DNA from 3 places in the Geobacillus sp. TFV-3 genome. Region 3 is predicted to be linked to each of the others. Evidence: riboswitches for the same ligand, from Rfam matches in the RefSeq annotation. Region 3 holds a riboswitch; each other region holds the start of a gene.
The links. Region 3 has a riboswitch for cobalamin ahead of BJQ97_RS12735 (ribonucleoside-diphosphate reductase subunit alpha). Riboswitches for the same ligand answer to the same signal wherever they lie in the genome.

Region 1 (7,666 bases), 790 kb from region 3:
AAAGGTCACCTTATCGGACGCAATCGAAGAAGCCTGCCGCTCGTAGCGGATATATGACAATTGGGCCTCAGCCGCCGCCTGCATGGCGTTTTTCGACGCTTCTTCGGCAAATGGATGGCTTGCATCGACGATCGCTTTCGCCCCTTCGGCTTTGGCCAGCTTGGAAAGCTGGGATGCGTCTAAACGGCCGACATAAGTGCGAATGCCGGCAGCTTCGAGCTGTTCGGCCGCGTGATCGGTGACGACCGTCGCGGCCACGTTATAGCCAGCCTGTTGGATCATCACCGCCAATTCGCGGGCATCGCTTGTTCCGGCTAACAATAAAATCATCGACGCTTCCTCCTTCAATGATGGTGGTGATGATGATGGTGATGGTGATGATGGGCGGCGTGCAGCCGGTATTGGCATACGTCGCAGTTCATCGCCACCGTTTGATCGAGCACTTCTTGGAGGCGGTCAAGCACGATATCCATCAGTTTCGGATGAAAGCCGAAATAATCCGCAAGCGCAAACGAGACGTGCGGATGGTCGAGGCGGTATTGCGCCACTTGCCGCTCAAGCCGCTTAATGAGCACACCGGTGAACAAAAAATACGGCAAGATGACGATCCGCTTCGCCCCAAGCGTCAAACAGCGGCGGACGGCATCATCAAGCGACGGCGTCGTCACCCCCATAAACGCCGGCTCGATGAGCGCATAGCCGGTCTGTTCCCAAAAGAGGCGGGCGATTTTGTACAAGTCGCTGTTCGCATCCGGATCGCTCCCGCCGCGGCCAAGCAAAATGACCGCTGTTCCGTCGTCCGGCTGCTCCGGACGCTCGCCGATTTCTTGCAGCCGTTCGCGCAAAATCGCAAATGTCTGCTCGTGAACGCCGATCGGGCGGCCGTAGCGGAACACCATATGCGGATAGCGCGCTTTCGCCTCATCGATTTCCGCCGGGATATGCAGCTTCGAATGCCCGGCCGGCAATAAAATGAGCGGAACGACCGCCACTTCCGTTGCCCCGGCTTCAGCACAGCGTTCGATTCCTTCGCCGATCGACGGACGGCCAAATTCAAGAAAACACGTTTCGGCATGAAAGGAAGCAGGAAGACGCGGCCGCAGCCGCTCGACAAACTCCCGCACTTGCTCGTTCCCTTCCGGATCGCGGCTCCCATGGCCGACAAATAAAATGGCTCTCATTCTTGTTTTCCCCCTTTTGTTAGCAGACGTCTTCCGCCGTTCCCTATAAGCGTGGGCGTTTCATCCAAATGCGAGGAGCCCATCTATGCTTTTTTATGGAGCCAGCCGGTTATTCGATCGACTGTCGGAAAAAGATGCGCCGCTTCGACCCCAACGACATCTGCAGACGTTCAAGCTGCACATATAACGCATGCTTTCGTCACTCACCGCAAGCCGGCGTTTCGATGGACGCGGCCGGTTTTGCCTCTTCGTGTGAAAAACGTCCGACTTGCTTCACGCGGCGGAAAAACTTATGAAACCGTTCATTTGGATGTGCTTGTTCTTGATACTGTTCGATGATTTCTGCCATAACCGCCACAATCTCTTCCGGCGGAATGCCTTCAGCGACAAGCTGGCCGGGATGGGCGTTGCGGCCGACCGTTTTCCCGCCCAAAAACAAATCAAATTTCCCTTTCCGATACACAAGCCCGATGTCTTCGCGCACCGCGCCGTAGCACGCCATCCCGCAGCCGTTGATGCCAAGCTTCAACTCTTTCGGCAGCGCCATGCCGCCAAATCGGCGAGCCAATTCCTCCGCGTATGGAATGGCGTCTTTTTTCTCTCCATCGCAAAAATCACATGCCTTCACCGTCAGCACATCACCGACCGGCATGACCGTCAGCCCTGCGGCAACGAGACGAGCCACAAGCCCGTCTGGATCCTCCGTCATCCGTTCGATTTTCATATAATGGTCTGGCGTGTACGTCATTTTCCCATCGGGCCCGACGATTTCCGCGAGCACAAGGAGCTGTTCCGGAGTGAACTGTTTATTGGCCACGCCCGGGCTCACCGCCGCTTCCAACAACACGGCCGCCGTCTTTCTTGTTTTCCGTCTCTCTAAAGCGGCGAGCGCGTCTTCGGCTGTTTCTTTCACCCGTTTTGGCGCGGCGGTCGGCTGCCGTTCCGCTGTTTTTGCCAGCGGCGCGGCAAGCGTCGGCAAAACGGCAGCCGGCGGCGTTGGCTCGGCCTCCTTAGTGACCGTGGCAACAGACGACGGTCGAACCGCGGTGGCCAAGGCGGTGAAAGCACGATCCTTCTGGTTGCCGCCAGCGAAGACAGCCGCTTCGGACGGCCCTGATGCCCCCGGTGCCCCCGTGCTTCCTTCGTCCTCATCTTTCAGCGGTTTCGTCTGGTCAAGCGCCCACGGCTCCGCTTCTTTGCGCAGCCGTTCATGCGGTTTGAGCGGCTGGACGGCGGCTGCTAGTTGATACTTGCGCTGGTAGCCGCGCGGCGTGATCATCACGCCGTCATGGACGAATGTCGTTGAGTTGCCGATAATGACCGTCGTCAACATGCCGATCTCATGGTCAAGCATATGCGCCAAATCAGTGAGCACGATGTGCTGGCGTTCACGGTACGCGCTTTTCACCAGACCGACCGGGGTTTCCGGAGACCGATGGCGGAGCAGGATGCGCTGCGCTTCGATAATTTGCCGGGTGCGCCGCCCGCTTTTCGGGTTGTACAAAGCGATGACAAAATCAGCGGCCGCAGCGGCTTCCAACCGCTTTTCAATCAGCTCCCAAGGCGTCAAATGGTCGCTTAAGCTGATCGTGCACGCATCGTGCATAATCGGCGCGCCAAGCAGAGCGGCGCACGAATGGATCGCGGAAATGCCGGGGATGACTTCGATTTCAATCGAGCTGTCTTTCGTCCACCCTTTTTCAATCAACACTTCGTACACGAGTCCGGCCATGCCGTACAACCCGGCGTCGCCGCTCGAAATGACGGCGACCGTTTTGCCGCGCTCGGCCCATTTGACCGCCGCTTGGGCGCGGCTCACTTCTTCGGTCATGCCGGTGCTGATGATCTCCTTTCCGGCAATGAGGTCGCGCACGAGTTCAATGTATGTTTTGTAACCGATGATGACGTCGCTTTCTTCAATCGCTTCACGGGCCCGCTTTGTCATATGGTCGACGCTTCCCGGGCCAAAGCCGACAATGAGCAATTTGCCGACCACTTTACAGCCCCCTTCTCCATATCTCGATTATCATCGACATCCCTAACCATATGCTGTAAATACCTGTGACCGCACCAAGGACATAAAACAGCCGTTCCCGCTGCTTTGCTTTCCAAAATCCCCACGATAATCCAGCCGCTGTGGCAATCGTCGCAATGAGCAAGCCGACCACAAACAGTACAAGCTGAAGGACAGCCGCGCTCACATGCACTTTTCCGGCCGCATGGGTGATAATGGCTAGCTGGGTCGGGCTTTCGACGCCAATGCCATGAATGATGCCGATGATCAAGGCGCCAACCCAACCAACATGCGAAAAAGAACGGAAACTGTCCATTTCCCGCCTTCCCCGCAGCCATCGAGTAACCGTATGGCCGAACTCATAAAGGAGCTGAAACCGGCTTTTCACCTCACCACGCCGAAAAAGAGAAAAAAGCATCATCCCACCAAGAAGCACAAGCGTACCGCCAACTAAGAGCTCAATGGCGGCGGCTGACGACTCGGGAAGCCGGGCGCCGACCACGAGCGCCGCCACCCCCATGACAAACACGATCGCTCCGTGTCCAATAGCGTACATGATTCCGAGCGCCAACTGCTGTCTTCGCCGCGACTCGCTTCCGACCATATCCGCAATGGCCGCGACATGATCGCTGTCCATCCCATGACGCATGCCAAGAAATATCGCTAACATTACATAACTGGCCCATTCCATCATTGCGTCCTCCTCTTTCGAACGCCAATAACCGACTCCGTCCCACCAAGGCGGGTCAACCCGTCTTCACGGTATTCATACGCCGCCCACGCGCGAAGCGGCTCGCCGTTTTGCAAATGGGCGCGCACAACCTCCTTCGCCCGCTCGGGACTCATCAGCCGGTACCAAACGCCATCCGGATAGACGATCATCACGCATGCATCTTGGCAGCGACCGTTGCAGCGCGTCCTTGTTGTATGAACGGCGTCGTCAAGCCCGAGGCGGGCGATCTCCTCACGGACCGCGGCTGTCACGTCATCCCCGCCATGGCGAAGGCACGTCCCTCCGTTGCAAATGAATACATGACGCCTCATTCCTTGTAAATCCCACGTCGCCATCGAATCCCCCCTTATGTTAGAATGATAGAATGAAAGGCGGCAGACGGACGGTTTTTCGGCAAAAGAAAAAGCACCTCTACAGCAGAGGTGCAGAAAAATGCATACGAAAAGCCGCAAACGGCCCGAACAGGCCTGGCCTCATGAAGCCGTCATTCTCCCGCACGTCTGCCTATAATCCCGTAGGCATCCGTCCGATCCAAACAAGGCAGGTCTCCTGACTTAGGATCATCGCTTGGCGGCGTCTTCCCGAAGCATCCTTCAGTGACTTGCTGCCGCAAAGCTCCCCATCACAGTGGCGGGCACCGTGCCGGATTTTCACCGGGCTTCCCTTTTCACCCAAGCCCTTAAGCAGGCTTAGGCACCTTGTTTGTTTCTCGCCTATTGATCTTGTCATGGAACAAGCATCCGTTTTCATCGTAGTACAACTTGATGGCGGCCGTCAACCGTTTTTTGCCGACAAATCTTCGCGGGCGACGACAACGCCGTCCGCATCGGCGTACACGTATGCGCCCGGCTCCCAGCGGACGCCGCCAAACTCGAGCACAACATCGCGGACGCCTTTTCCCTCTTTTTTGCTTTTCACCGGGCACGTGCCGATCGCCATGACACCAAGCGGCATGCGGCCGATTTCCGCTGAATCGCGGATGCAGCCGTGGATAATGACGCCGGCAAGCCCCCGGTCGCAGGCGATTTGCGCCAACCGGTCGCCTAACAGAGCGACGCGGCGCGAGCCTTTTCCATCGACTACGAGCACCGTCCCCGGCGGCACCGTCTCGAGCGCTTCACGGACAAGGACGTTGTCTTCAAACACATCGACCGTCGCGATCGGTCCGGAAAACATCCGTTTTCCGCCGTACGATTGGAACGGCAGCTCGCAGACTTGCAACTCATCTAAAAATTGATCGCATAAATCAGCTGTTTTCATGATCCTCTCCCCTTTCGTTTTTTTCATTCGCCTCCTTTCGTCAAAATCCTGCCGACTCCACATTTTTTGCGGCGCTGCTTCTGCTCGGGAATCGGATGCGTGTCCTTGCGGGACCGCTGAAAACGATAAAAAGATTTTCTCGTCCCCGCTTTCCGGCGAACGAAAAAACGGCCCCGCACAACATGGCGGAAGCCGTTTTGGCCGCCGGGACGAACGAGCCCCGTCCGGCGATTCAGCTGGGCTAGCTGGATTCGAACCAGCGCATCACGGAGTCAAAGTCCGTTGCCTTACCGCTTGGCTATAGCCCATCACTTTGTTGTCATTTACAGTATGCGGCATAACGGCGTGCTTTATGCATCAAACTGAATATCCTTTTGCTGTATGCGCGAAACTATCGACACAAGAACCCTTTCTTCATCACCATATCACCTCGTTGTTTCGTTTTTCCTTCATGGTTATTTTCCCTAATTATGGTATCGTTGAATTGGGAAAGGGAGAGATGCATATGCGCCGAATTACTGTTTTTCGCTTATGTTTTTGCGCATGGTTTCTGTTATCGCTACCGCTCGTCTTAGCGTCCTCGGCTACCCGCCAGCCATCCAGCCAGCCGAAAACCGACATCATCGCCCACCGCGGCGCGTCTGGATACGCGCCGGAGCATACGCTCTCATCCTACCGCCTTGCCGCCTGCATGCAGGCGGACTATATAGAAGTCGACGTGCAGATGACAAAAGACCGAAAGCTCATCGCCATGCATGACGCCACGCTCGCCCGGACGACAAATGCCGAAACGGTCTACCCGCGCCGTGCTCCGTGGCGGGTAAATGATTTTTCGTTCGCTGAACTGAGGCGGCTCGATGCCGGATCGTGGTTTGACCCGCGCTTTGCCGGCGAGCGCATCCCGACGCTTGAGGAGGTGATTCAGATGCTGAAAGCGGAGCGTGTGGAAGCCCCGTTGTACATCGAAACAAAACAGCCCGGCATCGAAGAGGCGGTCGTCCATCTATTGAAAAAACACGGTTTCCTGCAACAGCGCCGCGTCATGTTTCAATCATTCCACCCGGAAAGCTTGCAAGCGCTCCGACCGCTCATCCCGCACGGCATTCGGCTCATTCAATTGGTCGGCAAAAAGGAAGCGCACAGCGGCCGCGACGAGCTGCTCCAACACATCGCCATCTATGCCGATGGCATCGGCTTGCCGCTTTCGGCCGTCACCGAAGAGTGGGTGCGCGCCGCCCATGGCCACGGACTCATTGTTCACGTCTATACCGTCAATGAACCACACGATCTCGCTCGCCTATGCACCCTCGGCGTTGACGGCCTGTTCACCGATTATCCAGACCGCCCTGGCCGCATCGCCGCCTGCCGTCGTCTGCTCCGCCATTGACCGGCCTTCAGAGAGCCAGGGGGAGCTTATTTTTTACATAATGTTTAATAAAAACGAAAATCGTTCCCATTTGACCCGATTCGGTGTATCATTTGAGAAAAAGGAGACAAGATCATGTAGACGACCATCGACTACCAAAACGGATCGTTTACCGTAACGACGGACCGCCGCCGCGTGCAGCTTGACCGCGTATGCGGCTTTCTCGCCCGTTCGTATTGGGCGCATGGGCGCAGCCGCGAAACGATCGTCAAATCGCTTAACCATTCGCTCTGCTTTTCCCTTTTTTACGGCGACAGGCAAATTGGCATAGCGCGCGTCATCACCGACCGGGCGACGTTCGCCTATCTCTGCGACGTGTTCATCGATGAAGCATACCGTGGGCAAGATCTCGGGAAATGGCTGTTATCATGCGTGCTCGCCCATCCTGATGTCGCCGCTGTCCGCAAGGTGATGCTCGCGACGAAAGACGCGCACGGGCTATACAGGCAGTTCGGCTTTGCCACGCCGAGCGAGCCGGAGCGGTTGATGGAGCGGATTCAAGAGCCGCGAACGGAGTAAAGCACAAAAGGCGGGCCGCCATCGGTCCGCCTTTTCGCCAAACTCTCCTTCCCTACTTCTTCTGTTGCCTTCATCACCGCTTCGGAAACTGAAACGACAATTTCTTCTCGTTTTCATCCCAAACTAGTATGGCGTCAAACGTTTTCCCGCCTTTTTTAAACCCTTTTATGACATTTGTTTTCCCTTGCGCCAGCAGCTTTTTCACATTCGCCGCCGAAATCGTTTTGCCGAGAATGTGTTTGGAGATCGTAAACGAGCATTTTGTTTTCGCGTACTGGTCGCAGCCGTACAACGTTCCTTTGTCGATGACGGTCCCGCCGCAAAGCGGGCACGGCCCAAGCTTCTCACCCATTGTTTTTTTCTTCCTTGTCCGCTGGATCGAGGCGGTGTCAACCCCTCTGAAATTCCAATTTGGCGCGGCGGCGATGGCGTCAGCGACGACTTTTTGCGCCAACTTTTTCACCTGTTCCATAAAGGCGGCGGGCGAGGCGCTCCCTTCTCCGATTTCGCTTAAGCGCTGCTCCCATTTCGCC
Region 2 (7,666 bases), 1.3 Mb from region 3:
TAGCGAACGATGGCTATCTCATCCGCCGGCGCGGGAAAGGGACGTTTGTCGCCGCTCAAAAAATCGAGCAGTCGCTGAAAGGGCTGACAAGTTTTTCCGAAGATATGCGGGCGCGCGGCATGGAGCCCGGCACGATCGTCCTCAGCTTTGAGACGGTTCCGGCTTCCGAGAAGCTCGCTCAAGGGCTTGGCGTCACGGAAGGCGATGACCTTTACGAAGTTCGCCGCCTCCGGTTGGCCGACGGGGCGCCGATGGCGCTCGAGACGCTCTATATTCCCGTCTGTCTTGTTCCGGGACTAACGCGTGATGTTGTAAGCGGTTCTGTTTATGAATTTATCGAAAAAGAAAAAGGGATGATCATCGGTTCTGCTGTTCAAACATTGGAAGCATCTGTCGCCCGCAAGATGGAGGCGGAGCATCTGAAGATGAAAGAAGGGGCTCCGGTGTTGCTGCTTGAGCGCCGCACGCACCTTGTCGACGGTCGGCCGCTTGAAGTCGTCAAATCGGTGTACCGCGGCGACCGGTACAAATTTATGATTGAGATGAAAAGGGGAGGATCATGATGTTAGGCTTTTTACAGCGGCTTGGAAAAGCATTAATGCTGCCGATTGCCGTTTTGCCGGCGGCAGGATTGTTGCTTCGGCTCGGTCAGCCTGATTTATTGAATATTCCGTTTATCGCCGCCGCAGGCGATGCCGTGTTTTCCAATTTAGCTCTGATTTTTGCAATCGGGGTTGCTGTCGGATTTGCCAAAGACGGCAACGGCGCCGCCGCTCTAGCCGGCGCGATCGGCTACTTTGTCTTGACAAAAGGGGCGGCTGCCATTGATAAGGACATTAATATGTCCGTGTTAGGCGGCATCATCTCCGGGGTTGTCGCTGGGCTTTTGTACAATCGTTACCATGATATCAAGCTGCCGGATTGGCTCGGCTTTTTCGGCGGACGGCGGTTTGTGCCGATCGTGACCTCGTTTGTGATGCTTGTGCTCGCTTTGGTTTTCGGCTATGTTTGGCCGCCGATTCAAGACGGCATCAACGCGGTCGGTCATTGGATCGTTGGGGCAGGAGCGCTTGGTGTCGGAATTTTCGGGTTCCTCAACCGGCTGTTGATTCCGGTCGGGCTGCATCATGTGTTAAATAGTTTTGTCTGGTTTGTCTTTGGCGAATATAACGGCAAAACCGGCGATTTGAGCCGCTTTTTCGCCGGCGACCCGGATGCGGGCATTTTTATGGCCGGCTTCTTCCCGGTAATGATGTTTGGCCTGCCTGCGGCAGCACTGGCGATGATCGCCGCGGCGAAAAAAGAGCGGCGCAAAGCGGTCGCCGGAGCGCTCTTCGGCGTGGCCTTGACGTCATTTTTAACTGGGATTACGGAACCAATTGAATTTTTGTTTATGTTTTTATCGCCGCTCTTGTATGTCGTCCATGCTGTGTTGACCGGCTTGTCGCTCGCTGTGGCGACGATGCTTGACATCCACCACGGGTTTACGTTCTCGGCGGGAGCGATTGACTTTTTCTTAAACTACGGCATTGCGAAAAAACCGTATTTGTTGATTATTCAAGCTCTTGTATATGCTGTCGTCTATTTCGTCGTCTTCTATTTCCTTATTACAAAGCTCGATTTGAAAACGCCAGGCCGTGAAGATGAGGTGGAGGGCGAGTTTACCGACAGCGGTGCGGCGCAGTCGGGCGTCAAATACGAGGACCTTGCCGCCAAATATATCGAGGCGTTGGGAGGAAAAGATAATCTCGCGCAAATTGACAATTGTGTCACACGCTTGCGCCTAAAAGTAAAAGACATGGCAAAAGTCAATGAAGCAGAATTGAAACGTTTGGGAGCGAAAGGTGTGCTTCGCCTCAACCAAACGGATTTGCAAGTGGTGATTGGCACCGATGTCGAATTTTTAGCCAACGCCATGCGAAAATGATAAGCCAAATGCATGAGAATGCAAGGGGGAAAGTGATCTCGTGAAAAGGCTGTTGGACTGCGCTGCTTCCGATTTTCGCCGGATGACAGGAAAACAGTTAAAACAATCGATTCAGGCGTCAGAAGGCAGAGTGATGGTCGCGGAAGTCATCGGGGAATTTGCGCCGCTTTACCCAGCGGTCACAAACGCTGAACTGGCGGCGGCGTTTGGGGCGGACTTGCTGTTGTTGAATAGGTTCGATGTGTTTCGGCCGGTTGTAAACAGTTTGGATGTGAATGAACCCGATCAAATCGTTGAACGTCTCAAGCAGTTGACGGGACGTCCAATCGGCGTCAATTTGGAGCCTGTTGACCCGAATGCGAAGCGGATCGAGCATTTTGCCTCTCTTCCAAGCGGAAGAATGGCGACGGAAGAATCGTTGCAGGAAGCAAAGCGTCTCGGTTTTGATTTTGTCTGCTTAACGGGAAATCCGAAAACGGGTGTGACGAATGACGAAATCGTGACAGCCCTTGAAACGGCGCGGTCCGTTTTAGGCGAAGACGCTCTAATTATTGCTGGAAAAATGCATGCAGCAGGTGTTGCCAACGAAACAGGGGGCAATATTATATCGGAAGAAATCGTGGTGCGGTTTATTCGCGCTGGCGCCGACATCGTTTTAATGCCTGCCCCGGGAACGGTGCCGGGAGTGACGTTGGACAAAACGGAGCAGCTTGTTCGGGTGGCCCATGAACATGGGGCGCTTGTGATGCTGACGATCGGTACAAGCCAAGAAGGAGCTGACGAGAGTACGATTCGTCAAATCGCGCTTGCAAGCAAAATGACAGGGGCGGATCTCCATCATATCGGCGACGCTGGCTATCATGGCATCGCTGTTCCAGAGAATATTATGGCGTATTCGATCGCCATTCGCGGCAGACGCCATACGTATATTCGCATGGCAAGATCGCCGTTGAGATAAAGTGGAATATGATCAGTCGAGGGGTGTCCCAAAAGGATCGGGACACCCTTGCTCATCACCATATATCGACACGAAACAATGAATCATGCGCAATATGTTGTGTTTCGTTTGAGAAGAATGAAGCTTTTGGGTCAGCCCCGTTTTTTTGTCGGCAGAGGATAGGATGGGAGCCAAGATGATGGAAAAATAAGTTTGCGGATGTGGGAAACATTTGCCTTGTACCGCCGTCTCTATTTATTTGATCTTTTTGCGGCTCACCAACAAAGACTCCCGGCTAAGTGGAGAATTGTAGACTCCTGCATGGCCTGACGCCGGCATAAAAGGCGTTGGGCCTTTGATTTTTGGCGGCGATGAAACGTTTTTCCGATCTCGACGTATTACATAGATGAAAGGTATGAGATTACGGCGCCTTGTCAAGGCAAAACGCGTTGTGCTTGTTCGCTGCATGGTGGGCGCCAATAAAAATTGGGACACCGGAGAGGAGAAATGAGCATGTTTGGAAAAGTCGCCGCTGATGTGCTCGGATTGAGCGACATCGGCACGGTCATTCAACCGAAAGACTATGACAAAGTGGATGCCGATGATTATGTGATGCACGAGGATGGGGAGAAAATCTATTTTCTGATCAAATCGAAATCGGATGAGTATTGCTTCACCAACCGCGCGCTCATCCATTTGGACGGCACAAGCGCGACGAGCAAAAAACGGACGCTGCGCCGTTACGATTTCTATAAGCATCCGATTTCCGACGTGTCGCTCGAAACAGCGGGGACGGTCGACCTGGACGCGGAAATCAAATTTAAAATTGGGCCGCACTCCTACTCGATCGATGTGCATAAAAAGCATATTGAAGAACTGAAAGATTTGTATAAATCGCTGCTGGCGATCGCTGAGATTTGCCATGAAAATGAAATGAAGTTCGACTATGCCGAGCGGAGTCTGGAATTGGCGGCCAAGGTGTTTGCCAACATGCGCGGCGACGGCGCCAACATTGCGGCCGATTTTCAAGCGGTGAACGAATATGCATTTCGATGGCTGACCGAAGCGAAAAAGAACTATACAGTGAAAGATTTCGGCTTTGTGTTTGACAAATATATTCAACAGTGACGAGATGAAGGTTGTATCGGGGAAAGACGCCGTGCCAGAGGCGAGGTATCTTTCCTTATTTTTTTTCAAGATGGCAGTATAGATGGGGCAGCTGCTTTTTGTCTGCAGGAGAGGGCTAGGATCATTCCGCATATGTAGGAGGAGAGCGTGATAGATAAACACCAACAAGTCATGATCACCGTTTCAGCCTGCTGTAAATTCATAGTTGTCAAATGCTAAACGCTGCATTATTATAAAAATGTCCATATCCGACAAATTCATCAACTCGCAGCAAGGTGCCGTGAAGGCTTAATAGGGAATCCGGTGGGAATCCGGAGCTGTCCCCGCAACTGTCAATGCGGACGAAATGAAATCGCCACTGTACGGACAGATGGCTTGCGCTGTTTTCCGTACGGGAAGGCTTCAGAGTAGGAGGAAGCATGAGCCAGTAGACCTGCCTTGCTTGCAGCAGTTTCCGACTCTTCGGGGGGTGAGACGCGGAAACGGTGGCACAGGCTTGTTTTGCGCCTGCATAGGCCGTTTCGCGCTCATTCCCCCGCTAGGACGGAATGGGCGTTTTTATTTTGCACAGCAGGAGGGGGAACAAAGAATGAAACGTTGGACATGGCCGACGGTGTTGGTGGCGCTATTCCTTTTGGCTGCCGTGCTGGTCGGCTGCAGCAACGGAACGAACGGCAACGCTGAGCCGGCGAAACAAGAAAAGCCGAAGACGGAACAAGCGGCGTTTCCGGTGATGGTGAAAGACGGGCTCGGCGAGGATGTGACGATCAAAGCCGAACCGAAAAAGATCGTTTCGCTCATCCCAAGCAATACGGAAATCGCCTATGCGTTGGGGCTTGGCGAGAAAATTGTCGGCGTCAGCGATTTTGACAATTATCCGGAAGACGTCAAAACGAAAACGAAAATCGGCGGCATGGAGTTTAACGTCGAGAAAATCATTTCGCTCAAGCCGGATCTCGTCTTGGCCCACGCGTCAAGCGCCCATAACTCGCGCGATGGCCTGCAGCAATTGAAAGACGCTGGCATCACTGTGCTCGTTGTCAATGATGCGAAGTCGTTTGATGATGTGTATGCGTCCATCGAATTGATCGGCAAAGCGACGGGGACGACGGGCAAAGCGAAGCAAGTGATCGATGAGATGAAAGAGAAGCTTGCGCAAATTCAAGAAAAAGCAAAACAAATCCCAGCGGACAAACAGGCAAACGTCTGGATTGAAGTGTCGCCGCCGCCGCAAATTTATACAGCCGGCAAAGGGACGTTTATGGATGAGATGCTTCAAGTGATTTCAGCGAAAAACGTCGCCGGCAACTTGGAAGGCTGGCCGATGGTGACAGAAGAAAAAGCAGTGGCCTATAAGCCGGACGTCATCATCACAACGTACGGCGGAGCGAAGCAAGTGCTTGAGCGCGCCGCTTGGAAAGACGTGCCGGCGGTGAAAAACAAGCGGGTGTATGACGTCAACTCCGATTTAGTGAGCCGGCCGGGACCGCGCCTTGCCGAAGGGGTCGAGGAACTTGCCAAAGCCGTTTACCCGGATGTGTTCAAGTAAAACGCTGATGTACGCTCTGGCCGTTACAACGGCCGTCCTTTCGTTGCTCGTAGGGATATCGACAGGATCGCTGTCGATTCCCTTTTCTTCTATTATCGGCATTCTCGCCGCCGAATGGTTCGGGGTGCCGCTTCCGTCTGACATTCCGGCCGATTGGGTGCCAATTGTGATGGCCATTCGCCTGCCGCGCGTCGCGCTCGCCTTTTTGGTCGGCGCCTCGCTGGCGATGGCCGGCGCGGCGTTCCAGGGGCTTTTAAAAAACGCGCTCGCCGATCCGTACACGCTCGGCGTCTCATCCGGCGCCTCGGTCGGAGCGGTGCTTGTCATTTTTCTCGGCTGGCAATGGCCGCTGTTTGGGACGTTTACGCTGCCGGTTGTCAGCATTTTGTTCGGCATGGCGACGCTTGTTGCCGTTTTGGCGTTCACCCGCGCCGTCGAACGGCGTATGTCGGTCGAGACGATCATTTTAGCCGGCATTATTTTCGGCGCGTTTTTCAGCGCCTTCATTTCGCTCATGATCGCTTTGACCGGGGAAGAATTGCGGCAAATCATTTCCTGGCTGATGGGGAGCGTGGCGATGCGCGGCTGGAAATACAGCGGATTGCTGTTTCCGTTTTTCCTCATCGGCGCGGTGGTGCTGATCGCCAACGCCCGCGAGTTAAACGCGTTTGCTTTTGGCGAGGCGGCGGCGCTTCATGTCGGCGTCGATGTTACGCGCCGAAAAGTGATCATTTTGACGGCGGCGGCGCTGCTTACAGGGGCGGCGGTGTCGGTGTCGGGGACGATCGGTTTTGTCGGGCTTGTTGTTCCGCATATGGTCCGGCTCGTTTGCGGGCCGAACTACCGGGTGTTGTTGCCGCTGTCGCTCTTGTATGGCGGGGCGTTTCTTGTGCTTGCCGATGTGGCGGCGCGGACGATCATTGAACCTCGCGAATTGCCGATCGGCGTTATCACCTCGTTGATTGGCGCTCCGCTGTTTGCGGTGTTATTTTTCCGAAAAACAAGGCGAAAGTTGGGATGATGATGCTTGAGGTGCGCGCCGTATCACATCAGTATGGGGTAAAGCAAGTGCTTGATCATGTGACGTTTTCCGTGGAAAAAGGGGAGCTGTTCGGCATCGTCGGGCCGAACGGCAGCGGTAAAACGACATTGCTCAAACTCATTAGCAAAGAGCTCCCGCTTGTAAGCGGGGAGATCACGATGAGCGGTCAGCCGCTTTCGGCGCTGTCTGCGAAGCAATGGGCGCGGATGGCCGCCGTCCTGCCGCAGACGGTGGAGGCGGCGCACGGCTATACGGTGAAAGAAACGGTGGCGCTCGGCCGCTACGCCCATCAGCGCGGCTTGTTTCCGGCGTGGACGAAAGAGGATGAAGCGGCGGTTCAAGAAGCGCTTCGTGCGGTCGGCTTGGTCGACAAAATCGATGAGCCGCTTGAGCGGCTGAGCGGCGGAGAGCGGCAGCGCGCCTATTTGGCGCGGGCGCTCGCTCAAGAGCCGCAGCTGCTCTTGCTCGATGAACCGACGAACCATATGGACATAAGCGGGCAAGTCCGGCTTTTGGACCGGCTCGTGGAAGCTGCGCGCTCCCGCGGCCTGACGGTTGTCGCCGTCTTTCACGATATGAACGTCGCTAGCTTATACTGCGATCGGGTGATTGTGTTAAAAGAAGGAAAAACAGCAGCGCTCGGCGCCCCGGCGGACGTGATGACGCCGGCGCTGCTTCAGGAAGTGTTTGCCGCGCCAGTGGTGCGTCAAGCCCACCCGGCGGCGGCGAAACCGGTGTTCTCGTTTGTGCCGAAAGGAAAAGAAGAATCACCAGCCGCCGGGCTTCGTTTGTCCTTTCTTGATGACGCCGCTGTTCTTGCCGCCCGAAAGCCGCTTCGCGTCCTGTCTTCTGCATTGATCGGCGCCGGGTTTCAATGGGCGACCCATTTCGTCAACCGCCAAGTTGGCTTGGATTATGATTGCCGCGATGCGGAAGAAGACATGCACCGTTATTTGGAGCAGCGCGGGTTTTTGCCGGAACGAACGGTCGGCATGATGACAGCGGTTGACGTCCGTGATGCTGTGTGGGTTCAGGAGGAAGGGGAAGCGTTTTTGGTTGCGGTCATGGCGACGGCCGGCGTCG
Region 3 (7,666 bases):
ATGAGGGGTATTTTTTTGATGAATACGTGAGTTTTGGCTTTCGGCGGCTGAGCATCATCGATCTGGAGGCGGGGCATCAGCCGCTGTCTTATGAAAACGATCGATATTGGATCATTTTTAACGGGGAAATTTACAACTATATTGAATTGCGGGAAGAGCTGGCGGCGAAAGGATATTCGTTTGCGACGCATTCGGATACCGAGGCGATTGTTGCCCTTTACAGCGCGGAAAAAGAAAAAGCGGTCGAAAAACTGCGCGGGATGTTTGCGTTTGTCATTTGGGACAAGCAGGAGAAAACGGTGTTTGCGGCGCGGGATCCGTTCGGCATTAAGCCGTTTTTTTATGCGGAGCAAGGAGGGCGCACATTTTTCGCTTCGGAAAAGAAAAGCATCTTGCTGGCTCTGGGACAGGAAGCGTTGGACTGCGATTCCCTGCAGCATTATTTAACGTTCCAATATGTTCCTGAGCCGATGACGATGTCAGATGGCATTTACAAGTTAGAGCCGGGGCATTATCTCAAGAAAAAAGTCGGAAAACCGCTCACGATTCATCGTTATTGGAAGGCATCCTTCGAGCCCATTCGTCAATCGGAAGAGGAGCTTGTCAAGCAAATCCGCGATGCGCTGTTTGATTCGGTCAGCGTCCATATGCGCAGCGATGTGCCGGTTGGTGCGTTTTTGTCGGGAGGCATTGATTCATCGTTCATCGTCGCCATCGCGAAACAATTCCATCCGGACCTAAAGACGTTTTCTGTCGGGTTTGAGCGGGAAGGGTTCAGCGAAATTGATGTAGCCCAAGAAACGGCGGAGAAGCTTGGGGTGGACAATATTAGCTATGTCATTTCGCCGCAGGAGTATATCGATGAATTGCCGAAAATCATGTGGTATATGGATGATCCGCTGGCTGATCCTGCGGCTGTGCCGTTGTATTTTGTCGCCCGTGAGGCGAGAAAGCATGTCACAGTTGTGCTTTCCGGCGAGGGGGCGGACGAGCTGTTCGGCGGCTACAACATCTACCGCGAACCAGAGTCGTTGCGGCTGTTTGCGCGAATGCCCAGCATCGTAAAAGCCGTGTTGCGGATGATCGCGAAGCTGCTTCCGGACGGGATGAAAGGAAAAAGCTTTTTGGAGCGCGGCACCACACCGCTCGAAGAACGGTATGTCGGCAATGCCAAAATCTATAGCGAAAAGGAAAAAGCTGCGTTGCTCAAAACGTACCAAGAGGGGCGCGAATATACGGAGGTGACGGCTCCTTTTTACCGCGAAACGCTTCATTACCCGCCCGTCAACCGGATGCAGTATATTGACCTTCATACATGGCTAAGGGGTGATATTTTAGTCAAAGCGGATAAAATGACGATGGCCCATTCGCTTGAGCTGCGCGTTCCCTTTTTAGACAAAAAGGTGTTTGACGTCGCGGCCAAAATCGCCCCTGACATGAAAACAGCCAACGGCACGACGAAATATATTTTGCGTAAAGCGGCCGAGGGCATTGTGCCGGATCATGTGTTAAACCGAAAAAAATTAGGGTTCCCGGTGCCGATTCGCCACTGGCTGAAAAACGAAATGTATGACTGGGCGAGACAGCTCATCAACGAAAGCGAGACGGATCATCTGTTCCATAAGGACGTGCTCTATCGGTTGCTGGATGAACATGCCCGCCACAAGGCGGACCATAGCCGCAAGCTGTGGACGGTGTTGGCGTTTATGGTTTGGCATCAAGTGTATGTAGAAAAGAAATACGATTTTGCTCAATCCGTACAAAACGAAAAGCGTCCAGCGTCCGTTTTGGAGGCGTAACAAGGAAACGAGAGGGCATCCCGGGGTTCGGCCGGGATGTCTTTTTTGATCACCGTGAAGAGAAAGTGGTTCGACGGTGGAGTAAAAAGGGCGGATCCGTTCTTATTGGATTGTCGTAGCCAAAGATTTTGGCCGAACCGGCGTCCGGGCGCAGTAACGTTGCCAACATTCGGATCGTTGTGGTCTTGCCAGCTCCGTTAGGGCCAAGCACCCCGTAAATCGTGCCCGCGCGCACGCGTAAGTTGAGACCGTCGACGGCCCGATGGCCGCCAAATGTTTTCACCAATCCGTGCGCTTCCACCGCCCACTCTTGATGGTCGGGTGCGATTTGATGTTTTGCTCCCATTTTGTGCTCCCTCCTTGTGATGATTCGTACATGTGAATCGTAGCACGCTTTTATGAACGGACTTTGGGCGGAAAAGAAAAATTTACTTTCCCCGCTCTTGCAATTTTCCCGGTTTTGGTATATGCTTGTTCCATCAGGATGCTAAATACTATATATTGGTTTGTGGTCCTTTTTATACAACTACATATGGTTTGACCAAGCAACGGTGTCCATTTGGACTTAATAGGGAATCCGGTGCGAATCCGGAACTGCCCCCGCAACTGTATGTGCGGACGAAATGGGATGGCCACTGGCGGCAAAAGCCATTCGGCGCGCCGCTGGGAAGGCCCCAAAGTAGGACGATGCACGAGTCAGGAGACCTGCCTTGCTTGGAACGTTTCATGTTCTTCGGGGTGTGAGAAGATGAAACGATAGGGAAAAAGAAAAGGAGTTCGTCTGCCTTTTTCCGTCTGTCGTTTCATCCGCTCGCTTGCCCGAGCGGATTTTTTATTGGAGGAGAGGGGAAGCAAATGACCGTGCTGACGAAAATGATCATCATCGATGACCAAGGGAAACCGATTTCTTTTTCACGTGAAGAGTTTGCATCGCTGATCCATCGGACCGCGGCTGGATTCGGCCGCCTGTCGCTTGATGAATATGTCGAGCGTGTTTGGCAGCTCGTCTCGCGAAAAGAAACGGTTACGGTTGAACAGTTGTATCAGACGGCTGTCTTGGAGGGGTTATCGTATATAAGCGAAGAGGAGCCGGACTGGACGTTTGTGTGCGCTCGGCTGTATTTGCGGCAATTGTACCGTGAAGCGGCGCGGCATCGCGGGTACGACGAGCGCGAGCGGTACGGCGATTTCTATTCGCTGCTTGCCGCCCTGACGGAACAAGGGGTGTACAGTCCGCTTCTGTTGGAACGTTATACGAAAGAAGAAATCGACGCCATCGGCGCGTTTCTTGATCCCGATCAGGACAAGCTGTTTACGTACATCGGGCTGCGCACACTCGCCGACCGGTATTTGGCGCGCGATTATGAGCGGCGGCTGTATGAACTGCCGCAGGAGCGGTTTTTGGTCATTGCCATGACGTTAATGGCGAATGAACCGGCCACACGGCGGCTTGCGCTCGTGAAGGAAGCGTATTGGGCGTTAAGCAACTTATACATGACGGTGGCGACGCCGACGCTCGCCAACGCCGGGAAATCGTACGGCCAGCTCTCAAGCTGCTTTGTCGATACGGTCGATGACAGCTTGCAAGGAATTTATGACAGCAACACCGACATCGCCAATTTGTCCAAATCAGGCGGCGGCATCGGCGTCTATTTAGGCAAAATCCGTTCGCGCGGCAGCGACATCAAAGGGTTTAAAGGGGTCTCTTCCGGCGTCATCCCGTGGATGAAGCAGCTGAACAACACAGCGGTGAGCGTTGACCAGTTAGGGCAGCGCAAAGGGGCCATTTCCGTTTATTTGGATGTATGGCATAAAGACATTTTCGCGTTTTTGGACGCGCGGCTCAACAACGGCGATGAACGGCTGCGGACGCATGATTTGTTCACCGGCGTGTGCATTCCGGACTTGTTCATGGAGCAGGTCGAACAGCGAGGCGACTGGTATTTGTTTGATCCGCATGAAGTGCGGAAGGTGATGGGCTTTAGCTTGGAAGACTTTTATGATGAGGAAAAAGGGAGCGGGAGTTTTCGCGAGAAATATTGGCAATGTGTCAACGAACCGAGCCTGTCGAAAGAGAAAGTGCCGGCGATTGAAGTGATGAAAAGCATCATGCGCAGCCAGCTTGAGTCGGGGACGCCGTTTATGTTTTACCGCGATGAAGTGAACCGGCAAAACCCGAACCGCCATCTCGGGATGATCTACTGCAGCAATCTTTGCACCGAGATCGCGCAAAACCAAAGCCCAACGGTGATGAAACGGCAATATGTGAAAGACGGGACGATTATCATTGAAAAAATACCAGGCGATTTTGTCGTCTGCAATTTATCGTCGATCAATTTGGCGCGCGCGGTGACCGATGGTGTTTTGGCGCGTCTCATCTCGATTCAAATGCGGATGCTTGATAATGTCATTGATCTCAATAATATCCCAGTTCTGCAAGCCGGCCTGACGAACCAAAAATATCGCGCTGTCGGGCTTGGCACCTTTGGCTGGCATCATCTTTTGGCGTTAAAAGGCATTCGCTGGGAGTCAGACGAAGCGGTCCGCTATGCCGACGAGCTGTATGAAACGATCGCTTATTTGGCGATTCAGGCGAGCATGGAGCTCGCAAAAGAAAAAGGGAGTTACCCGGCGTTTCCAGGGTCGGACTGGCAGACGGGCGCTTATTTTGAACGGCGCGGCTACCAAAGCCACGGCGAACTTGATTGGGATCAGCTGAAGCAAGATGTGGCCCGCTACGGGATGCGGAACGGCTATATCATGGCCATCGCCCCGAACGCATCGACGTCGATCATCGCAGGCAGCACGGCGAGCATTGATCCCATTTTCTTAAAAGTATACGCCGAGGAAAAGAAAGATTATAAGATTCCCGTTACGGTGCCAGATTTAAACGAACAGACGACATGGTATTACAAATCGGCGTACCATATCGACCAGCATTGGAGCATCAAGCAAAACGCTGCCCGCCAGCGCCATGTCGACCAAGCCATCTCATTTAACTTCTACGTCATGAACACGATTAAGGCAAAAGAGTTGCTCGATTTGCATTTGACGGCATGGAAGTCGGGGTTGAAAACGACGTATTACGTGCGTTCGACATCCGGGACGATCGAAGAGTGCGATTCTTGCGCGAGCTGACCACGGGAAACGCCTTTGGTCAGGCTTTCCCTTCCTTGTGTGGGAGGGGCGTCTGCGGTTGGTCGCGCATCACGATACTTGAAAGAGAAAGGAAGGAATCGACACAATGACGATCAGCTTAGTCAGACGGCCGATTATGGATCCAGAGGCGCCGAACCGTTCGACGGGCATCATCAATGGCCGCTGCTCGAATGTGTTGAACTGGGACGATATCGCCTACCCATGGGCGTATGCGAAATATAAGCGAATGCTCGTCAACTTTTGGACGCCGTTTGAAATCAATATGTCGCAAGATGTGAAGCAGTTTCCGCAGCTGACCGCCCGCGAGCAGGATGCGTTTTTGAAAATCATCGGACTGTTGGCGCTGCTTGACAGCATCCAAACCGACTACGCTGGGCGCGTCGCCGATTACATTACGGATCCGAGCATCAATGCGCTCATGATCATGCTCGCCCAGCAGGAAGTCATTCACAACCATTCGTATTCGTACGTGCTCTCGAGCCTTGTGCCGAAAGCGAAGCAAGATGAAGTATTCGACTTTTGGCGGAACGAACCGACGCTGCGCAAGCGGAACGATTTTGTGACGAACGGCTACAAGGCGTTTGCGGAAGAGCCGAACGTGGAAAACTTGCTGCGGTCGATCGTCTTTGACGTCATTTTAGAAGGGCTGTTTTTCTACTCGGGGTTCGCCTTTTTCTACAACCTCGCGCGCCAGCAAAAAATGGTGGCGACGAGCACGATGATCAATTACATCAACCGCGATGAGCACATTCATGTCGACTTGTTTGCGAAAATTTTCAAGGAAGTGTTGAACGAATACCCGGAATATCGGACGCCGGAGCTGGCGGATTTTGTCCGCGAAACGTTTATGAAAGCGGCTGAGCTGGAAATCGAATGGGCTCGGGAAATTATCGGGCATGACATCGATGGCATCGATTTGGCTGATTTGGAAGCGTACATTAAGTTTTACGCCAACGTCCGCGCCCATCAGCTTGGATTTGACCGTCCGTTTGACGGCTATCGGACGAACCCGCTCCGCTGGATTAAAGCGTACGAAGAAGTCGACCTCGGCAAATCAGACTTCTTTGAACAGAAGCCGCGCCAATATACAAAAGTGCAAGTGGACAACGGATTTGATGAGTTATAAATGAGAGAAGTTCCGTTTGACAACGATCAGCGTGGCTTTTTGCCGGATAAGGCCGTTTGTTCGTCTTTTTTGGAAGAACGACAGCGGGCGTTTTGGCGGGGCAGATGATGCCAAGCAGTCTTAAAGTGTGAGTGGATGATGAGAATATAAGAGGGCATTCGATGGTGTGTATCGTTCTGTGCCGCTGGCGCGCGAGCAGCTTACCTGATGAAAGTAAATATTTTTGCGCAATCGGATGGGCAAAGACGTCGGTTAAGGTGATGTATCTCATCGGCATCCCCTCCGTTTTTTGGGATTTCTCATCATCATACCATGGCGTAAAGCGTCAGGCAATGAGAGAAAGTAGGTGGGAGCGGTTGCATGGGAAAAATAAGCCGATCGTGCTAAAATAGCGATCGGCTTATTGGATTTGTGCTTGGCAGGCAAGCCGTTTCGCTGGTTGATCCGTTTTTTCGCGCTCGCGCCGCGTTTTCGGAGCAAGAAGGTGAGCGCCGGCCAGAACGGTGATCATGCAACGGCCACACGTTCCTTTTTTGCATTTGTGATCGAGCAGAACACCTTGTCCTAGAGCGGCGTCAAGAAGCGAAACGCCGGGATTGCGCTGTACAGTGAATGTTTTTCCGTTTTGTTTGATTTGAATGGCAGACGGCCGCACAACGGGCGATCCATCAGGCTTAGCTGTGGCGGAAGCGAGGCGCTCCGTTGACCGGGAGGCGGGCTTCAATGAGCCGACTGTGAACGATTTTACCATTTTTAACTACATCCCCTTTAAATTACATCCTTGATTTGAAAATGAATATCATTTACATAAGGGTGAATCATTGGTATCATATATGTAAAAAGAAGTGCGAAAACGTCATCTCAGTAAAGGTCAAGGGGGAGACACCATGGGCATTCCGATGAACGGACTGCGCGATATGAAAGCGATTTTGGCCAACGAGCGAAAAGTCGGCGGCGCGGTGGAAGCGGCGCTTCTCCGCCTCCGTTCCGGCGAAGAATATCGAAACGTCTGCATCGTTCATATTGATCAACTAGGCGCCCAATACTATTCGGTCGGTTTTGTGACCGAACAAGGGGAACGGCTCATCGTCAACGTTCATGACATCAGCGTCATCTCTGCGCCTGAACATAAAAAAATTCGTGAGCTGAACAACGCCGCTTATAAACGGGAAGCCATCCACAATAAGCGGCGCTATTTAAAACGCCTCTTTGAGATTTATGAAGGCAGCTATACCGTTCATTTTTGGCAGGAAGCGAAAATGATTATCGATGACATCGGCGTTGAGGCGCTTAGCCCCGAATTGTCGCTGCTCGTCTCCAACGTTCAAGGACAAACGGCCCGCACCGCTTAATGGGAAAATCAACAAACCGCCCGGCGATTTCCCCTATCGTCCGGGTGCGTTTTCGTTAAAGGGAACTTGCTGTGCCTCGTTTTCATGGCGCGGATCGCTGGCCTTATGCCGTTTTTGCTGTTTGATGGCAAGGGAAGCCCGCGTGCCGCTTCTCCAGATCAGGCGCCGCTCATACTGACTCGTTCGGATCCTCGAGCGTGCAGATGGCGCTTGGACGTTTGATGCGCGGT

Region 1: another riboswitch for cobalamin. It lies ahead of BJQ97_RS08925 ((2Fe-2S) ferredoxin domain-containing protein); the one in region 3 lies ahead of BJQ97_RS12735 (ribonucleoside-diphosphate reductase subunit alpha).
Region 2: another riboswitch for cobalamin. It lies ahead of BJQ97_RS06525 (ABC transporter substrate-binding protein); the one in region 3 lies ahead of BJQ97_RS12735 (ribonucleoside-diphosphate reductase subunit alpha).

The regions. Positions count from the first base shown of each region.
Region 1 covers NZ_MPSP01000001.1:1,736,458-1,744,123, forward strand. Annotated here, with positions in the region: gene cobK (precorrin-6A reductase) at 1-330, opposite strand, end outside; gene BJQ97_RS08910 (sirohydrochlorin chelatase) at 345-1,181, opposite strand; gene cobJ (precorrin-3B C(17)-methyltransferase) at 1,381-3,177, opposite strand; gene BJQ97_RS08920 (HoxN/HupN/NixA family nickel/cobalt transporter) at 3,179-3,889, opposite strand; gene BJQ97_RS08925 ((2Fe-2S) ferredoxin domain-containing protein) at 3,886-4,263, opposite strand; cobalamin riboswitch at 4,451-4,644, opposite strand; gene rraA (ribonuclease E activity regulator RraA) at 4,703-5,188, opposite strand; tRNA gene BJQ97_RS08935 (tRNA-Gln) at 5,425-5,496, opposite strand; gene BJQ97_RS08940 (glycerophosphodiester phosphodiesterase family protein) at 5,694-6,575, shown strand; gene BJQ97_RS08945 (GNAT family N-acetyltransferase) at 6,750-7,133, shown strand; gene BJQ97_RS08950 (DNA topoisomerase III) at 7,207-7,666, opposite strand, start outside.
Region 2 covers NZ_MPSP01000001.1:1,280,212-1,287,877, forward strand. Annotated here, with positions in the region: gene BJQ97_RS06505 (GntR family transcriptional regulator) at 1-563, shown strand, start outside; gene nagE (N-acetylglucosamine-specific PTS transporter subunit IIBC) at 563-1,927, shown strand; gene BJQ97_RS06515 (DUF7916 family protein) at 1,968-2,885, shown strand; gene BJQ97_RS06520 (PH domain-containing protein) at 3,378-3,992, shown strand; cobalamin riboswitch at 4,249-4,447, shown strand; gene BJQ97_RS06525 (ABC transporter substrate-binding protein) at 4,582-5,541, shown strand; gene BJQ97_RS06530 (FecCD family ABC transporter permease) at 5,507-6,562, shown strand; gene BJQ97_RS06535 (adenosylcobinamide amidohydrolase) at 6,559-7,666, shown strand, end outside.
Region 3 covers NZ_MPSP01000001.1:2,530,297-2,537,962, reverse strand. Annotated here, with positions in the region: gene asnB (asparagine synthase (glutamine-hydrolyzing)) at 1-1,799, shown strand, start outside; partial or broken gene BJQ97_RS12740 (ATP-binding cassette domain-containing protein) at 1,912-2,145, opposite strand; cobalamin riboswitch at 2,331-2,526, shown strand; gene BJQ97_RS12735 (ribonucleoside-diphosphate reductase subunit alpha) at 2,655-4,937, shown strand; gene BJQ97_RS12730 (ribonucleotide-diphosphate reductase subunit beta) at 5,044-6,084, shown strand; gene BJQ97_RS12725 (2Fe-2S iron-sulfur cluster-binding protein) at 6,485-6,835, opposite strand; gene BJQ97_RS12720 (hypothetical protein) at 6,972-7,436, shown strand; gene BJQ97_RS12715 (family 1 encapsulin nanocompartment shell protein) at 7,606-7,666, opposite strand, start outside.